4 regions of the Fructobacillus evanidus genome follow, and region 4 is predicted to be linked to each of the others. Evidence: riboswitches for the same ligand, from Rfam matches in the RefSeq annotation. Region 4 holds a riboswitch; each other region holds the start of a gene.

Region 1 (5,794 bases), on a different contig from region 4:
GGTGCCACAAGTTCTGATCATAGCACTGTGAACTGATTTCCGTCATGCCATACATATTCAAATAATAGTCACGACTAACACCAAAGGCTTCTTTCAAATCAGCTAGCAGCTGGTCTTCGCTTACTTGACGTGACTGGCCTTTGAACCCACCAGTATCAAAGATTCGACTTTTTTCAGCCAGGTGAAAGACCAACTTCTGCTGTTTTAGGTAATCCAAAAGATGGACGTAGGAAAAACTAGCGCCTAATAGCATCACGGGACGCTGGTCCTCTTCTGCCACCTTCAAAGCAGCGACCACGCCCTGGTAATCGATGCCGTCTTCGTCGACATACGCTCGACTGTGTTGGTCACCAAATTCGGCAATGGCGCGACTAACATAATGAGCCAAAGAAGAATTTTCTAAGTGTTCTTCATCCGGGAAAAGACCAATAATCGTGATTCGATCAACATCTGGGAGAACATACTGTTTGAAAGGTGCTTTCATCGATTCATTCCAAACAGCAAAAGTTGGATGGTAGCTATGACTACGGTGGTTTTTATCCGTTGTCCCACTCGACATAAAAACAGCCTCGTCCGCCGTAATTGACGTTGTTGACAGCGTTAACTTCTTGTATCCCTGAATCGGCATTAATGGAATGTCTTGCCACCGATGGACCATTAGTGGACTTTTTCGTTGCTGTTGCGCATATTTTTTATAGGGCAAATTATGGTCAAATTGATATTGAAACAAATCAAGGGCCAGCCGGTTAAAATCCTCATCGCTTTCACCATGCCCGTTCATGACCTGGTACTGATTAATAAAATTCAGAATTTCTTCTTGAATCGTTGCAACTGCTGAATCACTCATGATTCTTTTCCTTTCCAAAAAATCCTGGGACGACAATTAATAGAATATGCAAGGTCACAATTGACAAGGCACCAACTAAGATGCTATTTGAAAAGAGTGATTGATAAATACCCGAAAAGCCTTTTGCATAAGATGGCAAGGCAATGGCCAACAACAAAGACAAACCAATACTCATCCGTGTTGCTTCGCTCTTATCAGACTTCTGCAGAGTGGCAAAGCCCGTCGTCAACAAAGTCGCCGCTGCCGGCAAAAACATTCCACCAATCACTGGTGCTGGGGTCAAAGCCAGAACTGCTGCAAACTTCGGCACGAACCCTAGTAAAATCAGCAATCCCCCAGCCAATAGAATTGGCTTGCGAGAATGAACCCCCGTCAACTTCATCACCCCTAAGTTTTGGGCAAACGCAGTGGTTGGAAAACCACCAATCAAAGAGGAAAGCATGGAGCCACCCGCTTCACCAGCAATGCCACGACTAATACGCTTTGAGCTTAATTCTTCTTTGGTAACATCGGCGGATGCTTCATAAACACCCAAAGCTTCAATCACCGCCACTAAATAAGCGATGAAGAAGGTCAAGAAAATATCCCAATTAAAACGAAATAGTCCATACGGGAACAAGCGTGGTAGACCAAAGAGCGGTTGGCTTTTGACGCCTGACAGGTCAATCATCCCCAAGCTTGCGGCCAAAAGATTGCCCACCACAAGGGCCAACAAAAAGGAAAACTTACGCCAGTAACCGCGGCCAAACAACGATCCCAAGACAACAATCAAAGTGGTCACAATGGCCACCAGCAAAACATTCGGTGATGCAAAGCCCTTTGTTCCGGGCGTACCCCCTAATAATTCTGACATTGTAAAACTTGAAAGCGAAACGCCGACCAAAAAAATAATGGTCCCGGTAATCGCAGGTGTCAGCTTCTTGGCTAAGCGATGAACCCAGCCAAATAACGACATCAGCAAAACAATAAAGCCACTGAGAAAGACGGCACCACCGGCGGCTGGTAATCCCCCAGTTTTACCAGCGCTAATCATTAAGGCGTCAAAGGCCGCTGAAGGGCCTTGCACAATCGGTAGCCGCGCTAATTTTGAAGCCTGAAAAATCGTCACAAGACCAGATGCCAAAAAAATGGCACTAATCAAATTCGTCGACAAAGCTAACGAGAGGCCCGCAGCCGAAGCAACGAAAATCGGATCCAGCCAAACATTGGAAACAAAGATGTGTTGAATACTAATCAATAGTGTCTGACCGGTGCTTAATGGCACCTCTTCTTGGAAACTTTCTTGCTGCTGATGGTTCTGTTGAATCATTCTTTCTCTCCTAAAATTTAATTCATCAATCCACCCTGTCCGGTCTTTACCAGCAAAAGAAAAAGGTTGAATTCATGATGAACTCAACCTCAACCAAAAAGCCCTTAAAAAAAGACCCCTGTTATCGATATTAGTTGCATTCCTACGCTGGTATTAACCAGATCAGGTACATAGGGTCTAAGACATTTCTGTCTAATCTCAGCGTGATGCTCCCCTTGCGAATTAATTAATTTTTTTCAGTATAGCATGAAATTGAAAATTAGAACAAATATAAGACACTTTTGTTCAACCTAATTTAAAACGGTTCTACTAATAGCAAAAGTCAAAGTGCGATCAACAAAAGTCAGACAAATACACTACCAGCAACAACTCTCACCTTGATGCCAATCACTAATCCCTTTTAGCTGTTTGCAATGGCACTCTATTTTGACCAATGCATTAACCTTCCCCAACCGTTACATCATCAACAGCAGCGCGGATTTCCTCGGCGTATGCCTGTAGCTTTGCCGGTGCATTTTGACCATTGTCGGCCACAATTTGGACGCAGGCAGATCCAATAATGACCCCATCGGCCAATTCCGCCATTGCTTGCGCCTGGTCGGCGGTATGCACGCCAAAGCCAATGGCAACAGGCACATCCGTAACCGCCTTAATTTGTCCAACAACTTCCGCTAAATTAGAAGCAAAGGACTCGCGAGTGCCCGTCACCCCCAGAGAAGAAACCAGGTAGATAAAGCCGGTCGCCTCTTTGGCAATCATCGGAATGCGCTCACCAGACGTCACCGTAATCAACGGAATCAAATCCAGACCGTGCTTGTCAGTAAAGGGAGCCAATTCTCCCCGTTCTTCATAGGGCAAATCAGGAATAATCAGGCCATCAACACCGAACTTTTCACAGTCGGCGGTAAAACGTTCATAGCCATACTGGAGAACAATATTTAGGTAGACCAAGAAAACAAGGGGCACCGCTGTTTGTCGTCGAATTTCCTTCACCGCCGCAAAAATTGATTCAATCGGTAAATTATGGTCGCGCAGGGCCCGCAAATCGGCCGCCTGAATAACGGGACCGTCGGCGACTGGGTCAGAAAAGGGAATCCCAATTTCAACGACATCAGCACCACCTTCAGCCAAGGCTACAACATTGTTAACAGTCGTTTCCATGTCTGGGTCATTAGCAGTGACGAAGGCAATAAAGTTTTTATGATTTTTAAAACTTTGACTAATTTTACTCATGAATTTCAACCCCCCGGTACTTGGCAATCGCTGCCACATCCTTGTCGCCACGGCCAGATAATGTGCAGACAATGACCTGGTCTTTTGGCAATGTTGGCGCTAATTTTTGCACATAGGCCACGGCATGGCAGCTTTCAATCGCGGCAATAATCCCCTCCTGCTTGGCAATGTACTCAAACGCAGCCACCGCCTCATCATCGGTGATACCAACGTATTGGGCCCGGTGTTCGGCAGCCAAGGCGGCGTGTTCTGGCCCAACTCCTGGATAATCTAACCCAGCCGAAATCGAATAAACCGGGTTAATCTGGCCACTGTCATTTTGCAAAAAGAGCGACTTCATGCCGTGAAAGACACCCAACCGGCCTTTTTCGATGGTCGCCGCCGTCAAGTCAGTATCAACGCCCTTGCCGGCTGCCTCCACCCCAATCAACTCAACCTCGGGATGGTCGATATAGTGGGCAAAACTACCGATGGCATTGGAGCCACCACCAACACAGGCAATCACCTTATCGGGCAAGCGCCCCAATTGGTCCTGGATTTGTTGCTTGGATTCCTGACTAATCACACTTTGAAAATCACGCACCATCTCCGGATAAGGATGAGGGCCGGTTGCCGAGCCCATCACATAAAACGTGTCCTCAGGTCGGGCCGCAAAGTCTTGCAGGGCGGCATTAATGGCATCCTTCAAGACCATTGATCCGGAGGTCACGGCATGAACCTTGGCCCCAAGGAGTTCCATCCGATAGACGTTCAAACGTTGGCGATCCGTGTCCTCCTTCCCCATAAAGACTTCACATTCCAGGCCAAACAAGGCAGCAATCGTTGCCGTGGCCACCCCGTGTTGACCAGCACCGGTTTCGGCAATCAAGCGTTTTTTGCCCATTCGCTTGGCTAACAATGCTTGGCCAATCACATTGTTAATCTTATGAGCCCCCGTGTGGTTCAAGTCCTCGCGTTTGAAATAAATTTGAGCGCCACCAAGGTCTTCCGTCATATTCTTAGCATAGTACAACAGCGATGGTCGGTTGGCATAATTAGCCAATAGGTCAGCCAATTCCGCCTGAAAATCAGGATCGTCCTTCGCTTCCTGGTAAACATCGGCCATCTTATTCAACTCATTCATCAGAGTTTCCGGTACATATTGGCCACCATACTCTAAGAACCGACCGGCTTGTTTCTTTGTCTTGTATTCTGTTTCCATTACTTTCCCTCCTCTTGATGGGCAATGGCTACCAGTGCCACCATCTTGTTTAAATCTTTGTACCCCTTTGTTTCCGCCCCAGAACTCACATCAACAAAAGCGGGCTGATAAAGCTGCAGTAAATCGCTGAGATTATTAGGTTGAATTCCGCCAGCCACAAATAAATGAGTCGGTGTTAAACCGGCTAACCGCTGCCAATCTAGTCGCTGACCAGATCCAGCACCAGCATCAACCATTAAAAAATCAACTAGGTCGAGATTACTGGCTAGCTGTTCGTCCAAACGGCCACTAAAATTGGCTAAAGCCAAATCACTGACTGGGTGTTCGTCCGAACTCCCATTAATTTCGGCTAAATTCAAATCGCTGTCTAGACGCTCTGTCAAGCCGTCATTTCCCTTTTTTAATCGACGCAGCCGAAGCTGATTTTGCCAGCCCTTAGCCTGGTCAATGGCATCATCACCGACCAAAGCTTGGATAATCGGCACACCGGCCTCCCGCAACCGCCGAACTTCGTCAATCGGTCGCTGACCATGCAGCTGAATCATTTGAATCGTCCCCGTTTCAACCAATCCCAAAATCATTTCAACCGGTTCAGCAACGAAAACGCCGACCAGGGGAATCTGTTCAGCCAGCGCCTGGCGCACTACTAAAGCCTCTTCTGCCGTGACCTGGTGGCGACCGGGAGCAAAGACTACCCCCACCAAATCAGGGCGCGCCTCGTTGGCCATCAAGGCCTCTTCCTTGGACATCAAGCCACAAATTTTAATCTTGGTCATGGGCCCGCTCCCCCAGTCCTGCTTCAATAAAGGCTTTTGGATCAGCCGCCTTCATCAAGGCCTCCCCGATAAGCACACCATTGATTCCTAAGGATTGCAGGTGCACAATATCTGACGGTTTTTTCACGCCACTTTCGGCAATAAAGGCAACGGAATCGGGCACCAAATCAAAGAGTCGTTGGCTGTTGTCAAAGGAAACCGTAAAATCCTTCAAGTTGCGGTTATTAACCCCAATCATCTTGGCACCGACGGCCAGTGCTTGGCTGATTTCATCCTCGTCGTGTGCCTCAACTAAAACAGCCAGTCCTAAACTTTCAGCTAAGTTCAAATAGGCTTGCAAGTCCTCTGGCGACAAAATGGCCACAATCAACAGAATAATGCTCGCGCCCGCCACCTTTGCCTGATAGATCATGTAGGGGTCGATAACA
Region 2 (5,794 bases), on a different contig from region 4:
GTGCTCGATTTCATCAAAGTTCTCAAAAAAGTAAAGGTTGCCGTCAGCATCAGCATGGTCCAAATCGTAAAACAGATACTCCGTCTTCACGTCGATAAAGAGGCCGTCACCAAGGTTTAAAGCATTTTCATCCTCGAATTGCTTCTTTAGATAGTCATGAACCTCTTTTGGTGTATGAACATCAAAATCAAAAGAATCATCAGCCATTTGGTTTTGTTCAGCCAACGCTTGGTTAACCTCATGGTGTAACACTGCCCGAAGAACTCGACGGCGTTGCGCTAAATGGTGTCCCTTCACAATTGCAGTCAAAAGAAGCAAACCAATAATAGTCAATGAAACCAAGAAAAACATTCTAACTCTCCCAAACAATCAAAAATCAGGACCTTTATAGACCTGATGTTCAACTGGACCTAATAGATTTGTGCCGGCTATTTTAAACAAGGCCGGTAACTAACTCCATTAGTTTAACTCTCTTGTTGTCAGTTTGTCTATCATTCTGATAACAATTTATTGAACTTATGTTCGCCCATCAAAATAAAGCGCACGTCAATTAGTCACTCGTCCCCGCAATTCCTGGCTGATCATCACTCTGGAGAGAACTAACATCCGGATGCAGAGATGAAACTTGTTGCGCTAAAATGCCTTCAAAATAGTCGGCTGGGCTAGTCCCCAAAACATCATTGGTAGCCTTACTTAATTCAATATCAGCAAAGTTGTACCGGCCCATATCCGTAAAATGAACGCCAATCACCTTAGTTTCCGCCGTTTCTTCTCGAATCTTGTATTCCTGCACGGCAGAAAAATTTTCTAGCAAGTATTTCCGTCCCCGCTCCTCGGCATCACCTAAATCAAGAAACATTTGTTCATTTTTTGTATCAATAAACAGACCATCCCCCAGGTTTAACGGATGATTTTCTTGAAAATTTTGCCAAGCTTGGTCACGCCGTTCAGCCGGTGTCAGTTCAACTGACTGAGTAATGGCAATTGGTTCCATTGGGGTTTCATCATGCGCAGTGTCGATTACTGTTGGGCTAATTTCTGCAGTATGATCATCACCTACCTGCTCCACATCAGCTTCATCATCTGAGTGCCGCGAACCATAGATCCAGCCAAAAATCAGAATCGCCGCAATTACCAGAACAGTCAATAAAATTCCCGTCTTGTGATCCAAAACAAAGTTCAAAATGTTCAGGGCAATATAAAGCAAAATCAGATATGGCAGCATTTCGATAATTTTCATCGAAAGCCAAAAAGAAAACCAAATGCCAATCAGCACAATTGCAATCAAACCAATAATAACCATCGTTATGCCTTCTCTCTAAAAACTGTTATTTGATGGCCAGCAGTCTGCCAACAGTAACATTTACTCCTGATTTTAACGCTAATGATTCTAATTAATCTATTACACTTTGTTTTCATTTTGCCAAATAAAAAACAATGCCCGTCTTGGACATTGCCAAATTTGTTCAAATTAGTTCATTGTCAAACCGCCGTCAACCGTCACGTTTTGTGCCGTCAGTCCCCGACCCTGATCACTACCGAGAAAGAGGACAGCCTTGGCAACATCACTTGGTTCCGTCACTTTTCGCAACGGCGTTGTTTGCTTGATGTAGTCGAACACTTCCGGTGTTGTGACCGCACTAGCATCCGTTGTCTGCAAAAGACCACCCGAAACCATATTGACGTTGATGCCAAATTCGCCCAATTCAACTGCCAAATTGCGGGTAAAACCAATCATGGCAGCCTTGGCCGTGGTGTATTCATGGTAAGCCACAACGGGATTTTGGAATAAATTAGTCCCGATATTAACCACTTGACCAGCTTTTTGCGCCATCATTTGTGGTAAAGCACTTTGCGTCACATTAAAGGCTCCCTTCAATGTACCATCGATTTGCTCCTGATAAGAATCCCAAGTCAAATCCTTAAAGAGCTTCTGTGCCACGGGATCAAATTTAAAATTGATGAGGGCGTTGTTCACAACCGTGTCAAGTGAACCAAATTTAGCAACGGCTTGTTGCACCATTTGATCAACCTCGGCCCGATTCCGGACATCAGCTTGAATAGCCATAGCGCGGTCCTGTCCAATTTCTGCTACCAATTCTTCGGCCTTCTCTTGACTGTGATAATAATTAATCACCACTTGGAATCCATCTTTCGCGAAAGTGCGTGAAATTTCTGCTCCCAGGCCTCGGCTACTTCCCGTAATCAAAACTGTTTTCGACATTCCTCTACCTTTCCTTTTAGAAAGGCATCTCAGTGACTGACCTTATGCCGTTTGCTGCAAATAAAAAGGTGCTTTCTAGATAGAAAGCACCACTAAAAAATCATTAGCAATGACACTTTCCTCCGCTAGTACTAACTAGTTCAGGTTCAAAGGGTTCTTCTCAGTCAAATCGACGCCCCTAGCGTTGCTTATATTTTACCATATGAAATCAGCCATCAACCATATTTTAGACTGATTTTAAAATCAAACATTTAACGGCTTAATAATGACTGATATGCCAGCCCAAATCCTTTAAATTTCATAAAAAATCAGCTCTCATCATTGAAAAATGAATCGCTTTACTTACAATGGGGATAGAGAGTTGATTGAAAGAACGGAGGGGAACCTATGAAAACAAAAGTCATTAGTGCGAGCACCTCTAGAGGCTTTGAACAAAATTTAAATGCCGCTATCAGCAATCTAGAAGCCCAAGACTACGAAGTGCTGTCGATTTCACCTTGGTCACTCACCTATCGCGCCATTATTCTATATAAGTAATCTGATTTTGTATGAAAGGAAAATAACCTGATGAACGATAAAAACAAAGAAAACGAAGATCAACAACCACGAGACACGCTCTACACACGCCCATGGTTCATTATTATCGGCATCATTGCCGTGCTGAGCATGGTTGGGTACGTTGCCCTGCTAGGCTAAATTACTACTAATACCAAATCAGTATTGAATTGGCCTGCTTTAACAACATCAAATAAAAAATAAAGCCCACCGTTCAATAACGCTGGGTTTTATTAGTAGTGTCAGTCAGTTATCTTCCTTGAAAAAGTAACTCTTAGTTAGCGTAACGACCATTAATAAATGTTAATTCATTGCTATGGTTGTTTGATCCATAAGCTTTTACAAGCGCAATCACAAAATCAACAAAGGGCCAAATGCCCAAAGTAATCCATGAACCGATGAAAAGCTTGAACAAACCTAAACCGATTTGTCCCCGAATAAAGCGATCAACACCAAAGCCACCAACCAAAAAGTTGCAAACCCAAACAAAAACATGCTTGTTCACAGTGTTAATTTTTGCATTGCCGTCATATACAGTATCCATATATTTTTTCTCCTTATGTTTCAAGTAATCTGATTGAGAATATCCAACTACAATTCTATCATTTATTTTACTTTATTTACAGAGAGGATGTCGTTTTGAATACGATGTTTTCATAAATCAGCCACACAGCATAACGGGAAATAGACATAAGAAAAGCCCCAGAATATTATCAACATTCTGAGGCTCAAATTAAGATGAATAACAACTACTTATTTTTAGCAGCTTGGCCATCTTTTAACAAGAAAAATGCTAGGACGGCGGCAACCGTCAAAATAGACGCCGAAACCAACATCACACTGTTCATTCCTGCGTAAAATGCTTGCGAAGTCGCATGCCGAAGATCACTCACAATAGCCATTGGCGCTTTTATATCTTGTGAGATTATGCCATGACTTGAAAAAGGTCCTTCTGCCAATAACTGATTTTTGATCTTTTCAATGCTTGCTAAGTGGACATCAAGCGAATTGAAGAAGGTATGCAGATGACTGTCATATGCCTTACTCTGAGACAATCCTAGGATTACGACCCCAAATGATGTTCCTAACTGCATAAAGACATTGACTAAGCCAGACACCATGCCAATTTCATCCGGTTTTGCATCCGCTAGTGCTGCATTATTCAATAATGGATTGACAAGCCCGTTTGATACTCCCAGCAAAATCAATGGCAAAATCAGTTCCTGATATGAAAGCTGAGTTGTCATGGCATTAGCAAAGAGTAGTAGACCGACAGCACCCACTAATAAATTAATCGCAATGGTCCGACGATTTGAAAACTTGTTAGTTAAGTAGCCGGCAACTGGCCCTAAAATCAAACTCCAAATCGTCATCGGTACCTGACGTAACCCGGTTTCAAAGGCTGCATATGACAGCGCATTTTCCATCATTGATGTGATGAAAATTTGCATCGCATAAACGCCTGATCCCAAGGCAAAGGCAACAATAATAGAACCAACAAAATTTTTATTTTTGAACAGAGATAAAGCCATCATCGGCTTTTCGATTCTAGATTCAACGATGATAAATAGTACTAACAGCACAACAGCCGCCATTAACCAAAAGGCAATCTGTGGATTAAGCCACGATAATTGGGCGTGATTTTCCTTTTGGATTAACCCATAAACAGCAGAAAAAATGGCTGTCGATGATAAGATCATTCCCCAAAAATCAATTTTCTGACCTTCACCATACTTAGGCGTCTCCTTTGTTGTGAAATAAACTAAAATTCCCGCCAATATACCAATTGGAATGTTCACATAAAAGATTGATGGCCAGCCAAACGATTCTGATAAAATACCACCAATTAAAGGACCTGAAACGGTTGAAATGCCCATCACCGATCCTAAAATACCTAAGGCCATCCCCCGTTCTTTTCCATCAAACAAGGAAGCAACCAATGCTAGCGCTAAACTCATTAAGCCTGCGCCACCAAATGCTTGAATCACTCGACCAATATTTAAAATCAGTAGTGATGGTGCTAAGCCATTAATGGCTGAAGCCAACACGAAAATCACCATACTAATTAAATAGATTCGTTTACGGCCATACATATCACCTAATTTTGCAACAATCAAGATGACCACCGCATAAGAAATTGTATAGGCACTAATCACCCATTGAACGTTGCTAAAGTTGGTCTGAAAACTTTCAGCCATAATTGGCAAAGCAACATTCACAATGGTTACGTCTAACAAACTCATAAAGACACCCAAGGATAGGGCAAATAATGCCCACCATTTCCTTGAATTACTTTTTACTGTATTACTCATTTTGTAATTCCTTTCCGATACAAGTAACAAGTAATCAGAACGGCTAATGTCATTAACAATGAATCACTTCATGATGATTTGTTGAATAAATCTTATTATTAGAGCAGCCCAACTACTCCAATTCGTATTCACGTAATCATTTTCGAAAGTAAATTTTTTGCGGCCTTTTCACTTTCATATTGCTTTAACAAATGAATCCGACGGCTAATTTATTAAAAATCAACCGAACAAGTTTCATCTCCTGATTGCTTTTATCGAAATGAAAGCAAAAAAAAAGATGATTTCTGAATGTGTTTCTAGCATTCGCTAAAAACAGCTCATTCAACAAATCATACATAAGCTAAAGCCTTTTTCTGATTACGTCAATAAATAAGATTTATCGACTAGATTTATAGTTTAACGAAAAAAGTGTCATTTGACAAGTTTTTTAAAATTTATTTGAGTGAGAATGTAAAAACTAAGTAGCTCACTAAATTTATTTTTCTCAATCACTCTCATAGTTAGTCAAGTTGGCTGGACACGAAATGTAAAATATGTTTTACTATCTTTGTAAAATACTTTTTACATAAATGGAGCATAAGATGGAAAATCACATTCACAATCGACGAAAAGCACTAAAACTATCACAAGATGAATTAGCCCAGCTCACCCATGTTACTCGGCAAACAATCAATGCCATTGAAAACAACAAGTACGACCCTTC
Region 3 (5,794 bases), on a different contig from region 4:
GTGTTGGAACGTCAGGTCCGCCACTTGCCCTACCACAAAATTCAAAATATTCATCGAAAGCAATGGTTTTTCCTGCAACCGTTTCATTTGGAGGACATTGCTGTTGACTCCGGGGGGGAAGGGGGCCAAGAAAAATCAGATTTCCCTCTCCGTTGTGCCAACGTGGGTAGCGCTGGTCCTTGAGCAAAAGCGACAGGATGAAACGACCAATCTGGTTGCCTTGATTGAGCGGGCACAAGTTCAGGCACAAAAAGAAGGGCCAGTGACACAGGAGCCAGATTTGTCAGCCGCCGAGGAAACCCCGCAGAGGCAGCCGCTTGAGTTTGAAAATGACCAAGCAACCGCCACTCGAACAAGCTCATTGCGGTCAAATGGTTCTAGTAGACAATCTGATGACTCCTACCGGGCCTCAATTTTTTCTCTGATTACCTATGCCGTGACGACGCCGGAAGTCATCTTTCAATTTTTTATTTTTGTTGGCGGGGTTGCCCACTTAGATCAACAAGGGGTAGTCAGCCGTTGGCTTGAGCAGGAGTTTACTAACCATGTTCTGGGCCTGGGCGCCCTAGTAATGGTCTTGCTGGTGGTTTTGTTTGTCCTGATTGTGGTTGCTTTTAACGTGCTGCGAACGGTGATCCTGTATTTTGGTTTTGAAGTTCATCATGATGCTGGTCATTTGACAATCTCTCGGGGACTTTTTGAACGACAAACTATGCATTTGTCGATTAACAGGATGCAAACCGTTGAGATTCGTCAAAATATTTTCCGACAGTTATTGGGCTTAGCGACCGTTAAAACGCGGTTGATTACCGATGAAAATGGCGAAGATAAGGTTTCTAAAAACGTACCAACCTTGATTCCAATGGTAAAATCAGGAGTTGTTGACCAGTACTTGTCACAGTGGCTGCCTAATTTTCCTAATCGACCAGTACAAAAGACTAGTGGGTCGACTTATCAAATTTTGACAATGATTCGTAATGGTCTCTTTTGGACGTTACCATTTGGGCTTGCCATCATCTATGTCTTTCAACGGTGGTTGTTAGTCGTTGTGCTGGTTTTGCTTGTCTTGGCCTTTGTTGCCGGTGCCGGTGTGTATAAAGGAAAGGCGACAACCGCTCAAGTGGTTAACGGACAGATCCTTGTTTTAAAAACGGCGAAGAATTACGAAACCATCACCACCTATATGGCCTGGGATAAGATTCAGTCGCTTTCAATTAAGCAAAGTTGGTGGCTGGCCCGTCGCAATCAGCGAGCCCACCTTGCCGTGGTGGTCCGAACTGATACCAGTACGAAGGTGTTGACCGTCCGTTACTTGCCAATGGAGGAGGTGCAGACCATCTTTGATTGGTACCAATCGCTTGGCTAAAACGCACATTCGTTGCAGAAATCAGTGAATAAAAAGTGGCTTGGACTGTCGTGTTTGATTGTAGGTGGCTCCGGTCCAATTAAATGATATAATGGCACTGATTTTTTTGGTAAAAGAAAAAAGAGTCGAGAATACAATCATGTATTTTCGGCTCTTTTCAATTGGTGTTGATTTACTTGGACGATTTTAGTAGTGGTGGGTTTTGACGACTGCCTGAGCCTGATCAATGCTTTCTGGCAAAGAGGCGTCAAATTGGCTCCACAGATCTTGGTCAAATTGATTGACGATGTCTAAGGCCTGTTGCAATTTTTCCTCACCAGCCTGGGTTAATGAGAGGGCTTTTGAACGCGGATTCTTCTTACCGGGGTAGCGGTCTAAAAGATCTTCGCGACTAAGTTTGGTAATAATAGCTGAAGCAGTCATGGCATCAACGTCTGCTGCCTTGGCCACCATGATTTGAGTAATCTCGGTATTTTGTAAACTGAGGCCATGGACAGTAGCCAGAATTTGAAATTGGGGGTGGGTCAAGTCAAGTTCACGGAGACGGTATTTCATTTGGCGGAACCAATCAGTATATAAGTTGAAGAATTTCTGATTGGTCGAATCCATGTAGCGAGAAAGTGAAGCAGTTTTGACAGGGCTCATGGGAACCTCCTTGGTGTTAGTGCTGATTGATAAGTATACTTATAATATAACTGATTTCACGGCAGGTGGCAAGTCCGTACGACGAAGTTTTTCACACGGGTTCTAATTTCCGTGCTATACTGCTTGTGTGATAAATAAAGTTGGGGTGCCCTGAGCTGAGATTATACCCATTGAACCTGATGCCGCTAGCACGGTCGCAGGAAACTTCGAAAAACGGATTTAAATCCTGATGCCTTTGCCCATTTTCGGCAATTGTTAGCAGGCCAGAAGTCCTCAGCTCAGGCTGAGGGCTTTTTATTATGTTCAAAAAGGTGACTGCCAACGCCACAGTCCGCCAAAATAAAGTTGATGATTGAGGAGAAAAAAATGACAAAAACGCTGCCGTTTTCCGACCGCTTTATGCAAGTGATGGAAGAACACAAGGCTGATTTTTATGCTAATCCCTTTATTCAAGCAATGATTGCTGGGGAGGTTCATCCAAAGGCACTGCTCTACTATGTTCAGCAAGATTATCGTTACCTGGGTCATTATTTGCCATTGTATGAGCAGGTCTGCCAGACATTGACCGGGCAAACAATTGATGCCGAAGTGGTCGACGATCATCGCGAATACACTGCTCATAAGATTTTGTTGGATTTGGCTCAAACTGACGATAAGAGTATCCAAGAGGGCAAGTATCCAAATTCAATGGTCACTGACCAGTACGTCAACCATATGGTCAAATCAGTTGAAAAGGATCCGTTTATCGGTTTGGTTGCCTTGGCTGCTTGTCCCTATGACTATGCCTACTTGGCTGATTTGTTGATTCGTGATGGCCTCATCAAGCCGGATAATCCCTTTATGCCATGGGTTGGCTATTACCGGGGGATTGATAAGGGCTTGACGCGACCAATGTTGGCTTTGGTTAATCAGACGGCCGAACAAGTTAGTCCCGAAGTGCAAGAAGAGGCCTTGGCTGCTTTTATCCAATCAACGAAGTATGAAAATCAATTCTTCCTGCAGGGAATGGAGGCAACAAAATGATTGATCCAAACCAATATCCGACAGCATTGACCATTGCGGGGTCTGATTCTGGTGGTGGCGCCGGCATGCAGGCCGATATTAAGACCATGCAGGCATGCAAGACTTATTCGACGGTCGTGGTAGCCGGGTTAACCGCACAAAATACACTGGGTGTGCAGGGTGCTTATCCAACTGATTTAGCCGTGATTGACCAACAGTTTGCCTCGGTGATGGCTGACTTTGATGTCCGTGCAGCCAAGACGGGGGCACTCTTTGACGAAGCTCGCGTCCTCCAGGTGGCGAAAAATATTCGACACTACCAACAAAAGAATTTTGTGGTCGACCCCGTGATGGTCGCCAAGGGCGGGGCCACCTTGCTTGACCCAGCCGGCATTTCGGCCTTGAAAAATCATCTGTTGCCATTAGCAACGCTGGTGACACCAAACCTTCCCGAAGCCGAACTTTTAGCCGATATGAAAATCAGTAACCGCGACGACATGGTTACTGCCGGTCAAAAGATTCAAGCGTTGGGTGTTCCAAATGTCATCGTCAAGGGTGGCCATGGGGAAGGCCCAGTCATTTATGATTATGTCTTATTAGAAAACGAAGAAGGCTTTTGGTTGGAAGGAAAAAAGGTTGAAACGTCAAGCAAGCACGGGACGGGGGACACCCTCTCGGCTGCGATTACGTCCTTTTTGGCCCAAGGTGATTCCCTGCGAGAAGCAATTGAAAAGGGCCACCGCTATATGAATGCCATTATTGGTCAGCCACTAGTTATCGGTCACGGTCATGGTCCTTTGAACCATGGCCAGTGGCCGAATCCAGAAGATTAAGAGGGAAAGATAATGAATTTTGATCCTGCATCATTAACGGTTTATCTCGTTGTGGGTAGCCAAAACGTCAACGACGATCCAAACGAAGTGATTCGCGTCGTTCAAGAGGCCTGTGACGCCGGCGTAACGGCTGTCCAGTACCGCGAAAAGGACCACTCAAAGTTGAACCAGGCGGAAAAGGTGGCGCTGGGCCAGAAAATCAGAAGCATTACCAAAGAAGCCAATGTGCCTTTGTATGTCGATGATGACCTGCCTTTGGCACTGGCCATTCAGGCGGATGGCCTGCATGTTGGTCAGGGTGACACACCGGTGCGAGCCATCCATGAGGTGGCACCTGATTTACTACTTGGTTTATCCGTCCATGATCTAAAAGAGCTAGCTGCCAGTGAAGCTGATTTGGCAGTCGTTGACTACTTGGGCGTTGGGCCGGCTTTTGCAACGACCAGTAAGGAAAAGGTCAAAGAGGCTATTGGGCCAGAAGGCGTTTTGGCGGTTGCATCCAAGAGCCCGCTATCGGTTGTGGCCATTGGTGGTATCCATGAAGAGAACTGCCAGGAATTGGCGGAGCTGCCGATTGCGGGTGTTGCCGTGATTTCGGCTATTACCGCTAGCGATGATATTCAACGAAGTGTTCAGAAATTACGAGGAGTGACAAAATGAGTCAAACAATCTTAACTGCCGTTCGCAAGAACCAACCCATCGTCTTGAACGTGGCCAATAGCGTTACCCCCCAATTGGTGGCCAATGCCATCGCCTATATTGGTGCTTCACCAATCATGCTCGAAGATCCGCTGGATGCCGCTGATTTGACGAAAATTGCCAACGCCGTGACCTTGAATTTGGGTTCAACTTCTGAAAATTCACAAAAGGTGATGATTAATAGTGGGAAGACAGCCAACGAATTGGGCCTTCCCGTTGTCTTCGATCCCGTTGCTGTTGGGGCAACGCCATTGCGGTCAAAGCGGGCCAAGGAACTCTTGGAATCCGTTAAGGTGAGCATCGTGCGTGGAAACCTCGGTGAGGTAGCGACTCTGGCTGAAGTCGAATGGGAAAGCCATGGCATCGATGCCGGTAGCGGTACGGCTGATCCAGTTGAAATTGTCCAGAAGGCTGCTCAAAAGCTTGGTGCCGTTGTAGTCGCAACTGGTGTTCATGACCTAGTGTCAGACGGTCAGACGGTCTACCAGATTGATAATTCGGCTAGCCAATTGGCAACCAATGTTGGCATGGGGGATGCGTTGGACGGCTTGTTGGGCGCCTTTGCTAGTCAAAGCATGGATTTGGCTGATTTGGCCTATGCGGCCGCTGCACTGCCCGTTGCCGGTGAGTTGGCGGTGGCAGAGGGGGTTGCCGGCCCTGCTGATTTCTTGAACAAGATGCTCGACCAGTTGGGCAACTTAACGGATGAAAAGCTCCAAGAACAAATCAGCCTGCACCAAGTCAAGTGATGATTGTGGCTTTGGCTGCTGGTCGCTCCTCCAGTAGAAATGAGCTAATGTGTAATCCATCTTAGCGCGTTAGCATGCTGTGTCAGTTGGTTGCCGGACTAGGTGGTCCAGTCACAAAACTGCCCGTCAGCGTCGTAGCACGCTGTGTCAGTGTTTATTACACTCGTGATTGTGCCTATCAGGCTTTTATGCTAGGATTAGTCTATTAGCAAAGCCACATGAGGAGAAATGCGCATGCCATTAATGAAAATTGACTTGATTAAGGGTCAGTACGAACCCGCAGAAATTAAGAATATCATGCAACTGTCTTTCGACGTTGCCAAGGAAACGTTATCACTACCTGATCGTGACCGTTTCCAAATCGTGACACAACACGAAGATTATGAAATTAATTTTCAAGATGTTGGTCTTGGCTATGACCGTTCAGAAAAGGTTTTGTTCTTTACAGTATTGTCAACGCCACGTCCAGTGAAGGCCAAGAAGGAATTCACGAAGTCATT
Region 4 (5,794 bases):
CATGACTAACTCCGCCAACGCTGGGAACAAAGATCATGGCAGTCGGCACTTGTTCCCCCATCACCTGTGCATCATGACCTGCACCAGATGGTAGGAATTGGTACGTCAGACCAACCGATTGGCATGCTCCTGCAATCTTCTCCTGAAGACCCGCATCCATTTGGGTGGGCATAACCGCCGTAGTTCGTTCAAGTTTTGCCCGATACTGGTCCACTAGTTTGGCCACCACATGAACCGCGCCTGACAAAACACACTGGTCTTGGTGGCGCAAATCCAAAGAAAAAGTGACTAGGCCCGGAATCACATTCGCCACATTAGGCTCCAACTGAACTTTCCCAATGGTATAGCGCAAATCAGGAATCTGCGCTAACTCACGGTAGAGGTCCGCCAACAAAGAAACTGCCCGTTGTAAGGCGTCATCACGACAATCCATCGGCGTTGTGCCGGCATGGTTCGCCTGACCCGCTAACTGGATCAAAAAACGTTCCTGACCAACAATCGTCGTCACAATGCCAATATCGGTCCCCGCATTCTCTAAAATTGGTCCCTGTTCAATATGCAGTTCTAGGTATTGGGCAACTTTTAGATGTAACGCTGTTTGCACAAAGGGACTCAGGGCACCCACCGCTGCCTGACGAACTTGACCGAAGTTCTGCCCTCTAGCATCAACCAGATCATCAAAGTCTTTCAGATTCCGACCGAGCAAATATTGCGAACCCGTAAAGGTTGCGTCAAAGCGCGAGCCCTCCTCTTCTGAAAAAATAACAGCAACGAGTGGCCGCCGTACACGTTGTCCTGATTTGACAATTTGACTAACCGACAAGACGCCAGATAAAGCGCCATAAAGTCCATCATATAAGCCACCATCAACAACCGTATCCAGGTGTGAACCAACCAGAATTACAGGTTCTTTGGGCCAAGTCAAATCAGCAGTCGCATACAAGTTGCCGATTTCATCAACCCACGGTACCAGTCCCAACTCCTTGATAATGTCGACACACCGTTTCTGTGCCTGACACCAGGCCTGATCATAAACCGTTCGCGTATAACCCTGATTTTTCGTGCGACCAATTGCTTGAAAACTCTCCAAGAGGTCGTTAATTTTTTTATCCTGCATTCCTCTGACTCAATCCAAAACCAAGTAATCCCAACAATAGCAATGCCGCTGCCAAATCAAAACCAACCGCCAAAGACCCAGTCGCATCCGTTAACCAGCCCGTCAGATATGGCGCCGTAATCGAGGCCAACATCCCCAAAAAGTTATAAAGGCCAAATGTTGTTGCAACTCGACCTTTTGGTGCATGACGACGAATAACTTGCAGCAACAGTGGGTCAATTGTCATTTTCCCGGTCAACCCATACAAAATCAGTGCCAAAACAATCTGCGTTGAATTTTGACTTAGACTGCCCAGCACCAATGCCAAGGCCGACAGCGGTACAAAAAGGTATAGAAACCGCCTTGCATGTGCTGTTTGATCTAATTTTTTCGCCAAAATTAAGGCACTTGGAATGGCAATCAAGGGCACAATCGAAGCAATCAAACCGACAAAACGTTGGTCAATGCTTTTCATCCCCAACAAAAAGGTTGGCAACCAGGTTAACATCGCAATCTGTCCATAAATTGAACAGAACAAAAGCCAATAAGCACCAATTAACTGTCGCTTGAAAAACGGTCGCCAATTTTTTGGTGCTAATGTCCGGCCAAATGATTGCTTTTGCCCATCATAAATCACATTCTGCAGCTTGGCTCCGTGCTGTTGGCCACCGTGTGCATTCCACGACTTTTCCCCTTGCCGAGTCAGTCGTCCTTCATTGGGCAAGCCATACAGGTACAAGAAACCAACCATCATCGTTGGTAAGGCAATCACTAAAAAGGGGGTCGACCAGTGGTCCCGATTTTGAATCACCAGTGTACTAGCCAGTAAGGTACCAAAAATCTGTCCAACACCCTGCCCACTATTAATAATGGCCATCCCCAAAGTTGCATGGCGGTCACTAAGGTTTTCATTAATTAATCCATAGGCTGGACCGTAAAAACTGCCCTGTCCTAGACCAACCAAAGCCCGTACCAGTAGAAAAAGAATAAAGGTCGGCACAATCCCCGAGAGAAAAGTCATTGTCGCAAAGAAGACAAAGCCCAAAGCGACGATAGTCTTCTTCGAATGACCATCGGCCAGACGTGAAAATGGTAACTGACTAACCGTATAGGTTAAAAAAAAACAGATGAAATCAGTCCCAACTCAGCATGGTTTAAACCAAAAGACCGTTGAATTTCCGGCATCACTGGATTTAAGATTGTCCGATCGGCATAGATAAAAACCCAACCAAGAAAATTAATCAGGACGATTCTCTGTGCTAACGATAAATGAAGCCTTGCCCGTTTTGGCTGAATCATGACCAGTCCTTTCCTTTCTAACCAAGACTCACGCCTGCCAGCGGTGAAGATGGCGCAGCCTTTTTCGTCAACACTCGTCCTGGTTTGGCCAAGTAGGCCTTGCGACCAGCTTCAATGGCTAAGTGAAAGGCTTCGGCCATCAAAGGAATGTCTCCCGCTGTTGCCATTGCCGTATTGGCCATGATGGCATCGACGCCCATTTCCATGGCTTCGGCTGCTTGGCTTGGACGGCCGATTCCGGCATCCACAATAATTGGCAGGTCAATCTCGTCGACCAAAATTTGAATCAAATCTTTGTTGGAAAGGCCCTTATTAGTGCCAATTGGTGCGCCCAATGGCATGACGGCAGCTGCACCTGCATCGACTAATTGCTTTGCAATATTGAAATCAGCCAAGACATAGGGCATAACGATAAAGCCTTCCTTGGCCAAAACCTCAGTTGTCTTTAACGTTTCATAGTTATCGGGCATCAAATACTGCTTATCAGGAATCACTTCTAATTTAATAAAGTCACTCCCACTCAGTTCACGAGCAATTCGCGCCATCCGGATTGCCTCCTCAGCGTTGGTGCACCCCGAAGTGTTTGGCAAAATGGTTGTCCCCTGTGGAATAAAATTTAAAATATTTTCCTCAGCTACACTCGTTCGGCGAAGAGCCATCGTGATAATTTCCGCTTTGGCATGGTTAACCGCTGAGTCAATCAGCTCATATGAGTACTTACCAGATCCCAAAATAAAGCGTGATTCAAACTGGTGGCCACCGATGACTAATGGATCATTTGTCGACATTTTTTACTCCTCTACTGTCTCTTTTTCTAGAATTAAACGTAGGATTTGGTTCGCCTGGTGTCCAGCACAAATCAGAACACGAGCAGCCATCAACCCTTCCGATCCCTTGGTTTGGCCATCACCACAAAGGTAAACATGGTCACTTTGCCGGACGGTTTGAATTTGATTGGCATCGTGAACACCGGCTAAGCCATTGCCCATCACGATTGGCGTCTCTGGCAAAACCTCTTGCGCCCGCCGTAATAGCATTGCTTTCGCATTTTGATCATCAAAGGCTTCACAGATAATATCAGCACCGGTGAAGAGATCCAACACATTATCCTCCGTCACTCGTTCCTGCCAAGTCGTCACCTCCACAAAGGGGTTAAACTCTAAGATGTTTTGCTTCAGGGCCAAGACCTTTGGTAAGCCAACCTGGCTTAATTTAAACTGCTGACGGTTCAAGTTACTATGCTCAATTTCATCAAAATCAATCAGGGTCAAATGACCAACTCCGGCCCTGGCCAACGCAATGGCGATATTTGATCCTAACCCTCCTGATCCAGCAATGGTCACATGGGCGGCTGCCAACTTATCCTGACTGTCAGCCACATTGCGATCCTTCATTTTTAGGTAGACGGATTCCACCGCCTGGCCATCAATTGCAATCGTTGTCATTTTTTTCTAACCTCCACCTACAAAGGCAATAATTTCCACCTTGTCGTTTTCAACCAACACCGTTTCAGCCAAAGCCACTTTCGATAAAATTTGACCATTGAGTTCGACAACCACGTTTTCGTGATGACTGTTTTGTTCTTCCAGTAGACTCAAAACCGTTACACCTGCGACGTTGTCCATCTGTTCGCCATTAATTGTCACCATCTCTTTTCTCCCTTCTGGGTCTGACCGCCGAAAAAATCAGTTTTCCCTTGCAGCTGCTACCCCTTTTTGTTAAAAATTGAACAAAAAAAGCTGTTTCCACGTCAAAAACGCAAAAACAGCTTTCAAAAAAACTATCATCACTATCTTCCTACGCAGACGTTAATCTAATCAGGTTCAATGGGTATAATCTCAGCCAACCGGCACCCCAGATAATTCGTATTCAATTTTCGAAATCAATATAACATGGATTTTTTAGCCTGTCTACTCAATAAGCAGGACAAAATTTCACCGGATTTACTAGACCAATTCTAATAAAATTTTTATCGTTACTGATTTTTCATTAGCAGCAATCAACAGACTAGGTCAATCAACCGACGAAGGTTGAATAACACCCAAAAATAGCGGACAAGCCTTTAATATCCTTATCTTTTTCCGTATAATTGTCTGTAGTAAAGTAATTGGAGGATAACCCAATGGATGATGTTAACAGCCGTTTAGAACAGGGACAGCAAGGTAATGGCGGTCCCAAGATTAACCCTGATGAGCAGCGCCTTTACCTAGGCACTTTTCGTGAACGAGTAGTCGCGGCCGTTAAAGAATCAAAGGCCGATGATAGCCAAGTTCAAGACGAACTCAAGGCGCGGATGGCCAACTGGCCGGACACGACCTTACTGATTGACCAGGATGCCTGTGGTGATGCCTACATCAACTACTTGCAAATGGCCGTCAGCACCAATCACCCCTATACCCTTTTATCTGATTTTGAAAGAACAACACAAACAGACGACCCCTATGCGGTCGTTCTTGCGGCAAAATCAGCCGTAAACCAGGAATCAATTGACCTGTAACCTGACGAAGCCGGTTTCAACCGGCTTCTTTTTTATCAAGACAAAGCCATACTAATCAAGGAGCCTTCATGCCCGGACAAAAACCACTGGCCTACCGGATGCGGCCAACAAAAATTGAAGAAATCGTTGGCCAAGAAAACCTAGTCGGCGAAAATAAAATCATTTGGCGGATGGTGGAATCCAAGCGCCTGTCCTCAATGATTCTTTACGGTCCACCCGGAACCGGTAAAACCTCGATTGCCTCGGCCATTGCCGGCTCGACGAACTTTGCCTTTCGAGCCTTGAACGCTGCCACCGATTCGCAAAAGGACCTACAGGTCGTTGCCGAAGAAGCAAAAATGTCAGGGACAGTCGTCCTTCTTTTGGATGAAATTCATCGTCTCAACAAGGTCAAGCAGGATTTTCTCCTCCCACACCTCGAGTCGGGCGCCATTATCTTGATTGGGGCAACAACGGAAAACCCGTACTTAAACGTCACGCCGGCCATCCGTTCCCGGACTCAGATTTTTCAGGTCCAACCCTTGAGTGACCAAGACATCAAAAAGGCCATCAAGCGGGCACTAACGGATAAGGAAAACGGTCTTGGCAACTATCAAGTGAACCTAGCCGACGAAGCCCTCACCCAACTTAGCCAGGCAACCAACGGCGATCTTCGCTCCGCCTTGAATTCCTTGGAATTAGCAGTCCTTTCGACCAAGCCGGATGCAAACGGGGTTATCCAGGTGACCTTGGAGGTCATCGAAGAAACGACTCAGAGGCAGTCACTTGTCGCCGACAAGGATGGCGATGCCCACTACGACATCATCTCAGCTCTACAAAAATCAATTCGGGGATCGGATGTCGACGCGGCCCTGCACTACGCCGCCCGCCTGATTATTGCCGGCGACCTGCAAATCCTGGTC

The links. A riboswitch is a leader RNA that binds a small molecule or an ion and turns the genes downstream of it on or off. The one in region 4 is predicted to bind thiamine pyrophosphate.
Region 1: another riboswitch for thiamine pyrophosphate. It lies ahead of AABI08_RS02265 (solute carrier family 23 protein); the one in region 4 lies ahead of thiS (sulfur carrier protein ThiS).
Region 2: another riboswitch for thiamine pyrophosphate. It lies ahead of AABI08_RS02395 (3-oxoacyl-ACP reductase); the one in region 4 lies ahead of thiS (sulfur carrier protein ThiS).
Region 3: another riboswitch for thiamine pyrophosphate. It lies ahead of AABI08_RS02745 (TenA family protein); the one in region 4 lies ahead of thiS (sulfur carrier protein ThiS).

Annotation. Positions count from the first base shown of each region.
Region 1 covers NZ_CAUZLM010000002.1:184,173-189,966, forward strand. Annotated here, with positions in the region: gene AABI08_RS02260 (LuxE/PaaK family acyltransferase) at 1-847, opposite strand, end outside; gene AABI08_RS02265 (solute carrier family 23 protein) at 840-2,156, opposite strand; TPP riboswitch at 2,279-2,382, opposite strand; gene trpA (tryptophan synthase subunit alpha) at 2,595-3,389, opposite strand; gene trpB (tryptophan synthase subunit beta) at 3,382-4,590, opposite strand; gene AABI08_RS02280 (phosphoribosylanthranilate isomerase) at 4,590-5,366, opposite strand; gene trpC (indole-3-glycerol phosphate synthase TrpC) at 5,353-5,794, opposite strand, start outside.
Region 2 covers NZ_CAUZLM010000002.1:211,367-217,160, forward strand. Annotated here, with positions in the region: gene AABI08_RS02385 (hypothetical protein) at 1-351, opposite strand, end outside; gene AABI08_RS02390 (hypothetical protein) at 551-1,303, opposite strand; gene AABI08_RS02395 (3-oxoacyl-ACP reductase) at 1,472-2,224, opposite strand; TPP riboswitch at 2,325-2,414, opposite strand; gene AABI08_RS02400 (hypothetical protein) at 2,612-2,761, shown strand; gene AABI08_RS02405 (hypothetical protein) at 2,792-2,920, shown strand; gene AABI08_RS02410 (NINE protein) at 3,054-3,323, opposite strand; gene AABI08_RS02415 (MFS transporter) at 3,529-5,091, opposite strand; gene AABI08_RS02420 (helix-turn-helix transcriptional regulator) at 5,673-5,794, shown strand, end outside.
Region 3 covers NZ_CAUZLM010000003.1:52,171-57,964, forward strand. Annotated here, with positions in the region: gene AABI08_RS02730 (PH domain-containing protein) at 1-183, shown strand, start outside; gene AABI08_RS02735 (PH domain-containing protein) at 104-1,366, shown strand; gene AABI08_RS02740 (MarR family winged helix-turn-helix transcriptional regulator) at 1,553-2,011, opposite strand; TPP riboswitch at 2,143-2,231, shown strand; gene AABI08_RS02745 (TenA family protein) at 2,378-3,034, shown strand; gene thiD (bifunctional hydroxymethylpyrimidine kinase/phosphomethylpyrimidine kinase) at 3,031-3,846, shown strand; gene thiE (thiamine phosphate synthase) at 3,859-4,506, shown strand; gene thiM (hydroxyethylthiazole kinase) at 4,503-5,294, shown strand; gene AABI08_RS02765 (tautomerase family protein) at 5,529-5,794, shown strand, end outside.
Region 4 covers NZ_CAUZLM010000012.1:5,886-11,679, forward strand. Annotated here, with positions in the region: gene AABI08_RS07630 (Zn-dependent hydrolase) at 1-1,117, opposite strand, end outside; gene AABI08_RS07635 (MFS transporter) at 1,107-2,225, opposite strand; gene AABI08_RS07640 (hypothetical protein) at 2,210-2,395, opposite strand; gene AABI08_RS07645 (thiazole synthase) at 2,413-3,183, opposite strand; gene thiF (sulfur carrier protein ThiS adenylyltransferase ThiF) at 3,187-3,840, opposite strand; gene thiS (sulfur carrier protein ThiS) at 3,847-4,044, opposite strand; TPP riboswitch at 4,173-4,262, opposite strand; gene AABI08_RS07660 (YueI family protein) at 4,518-4,892, shown strand; gene AABI08_RS07665 (replication-associated recombination protein A) at 4,961-5,794, shown strand, end outside.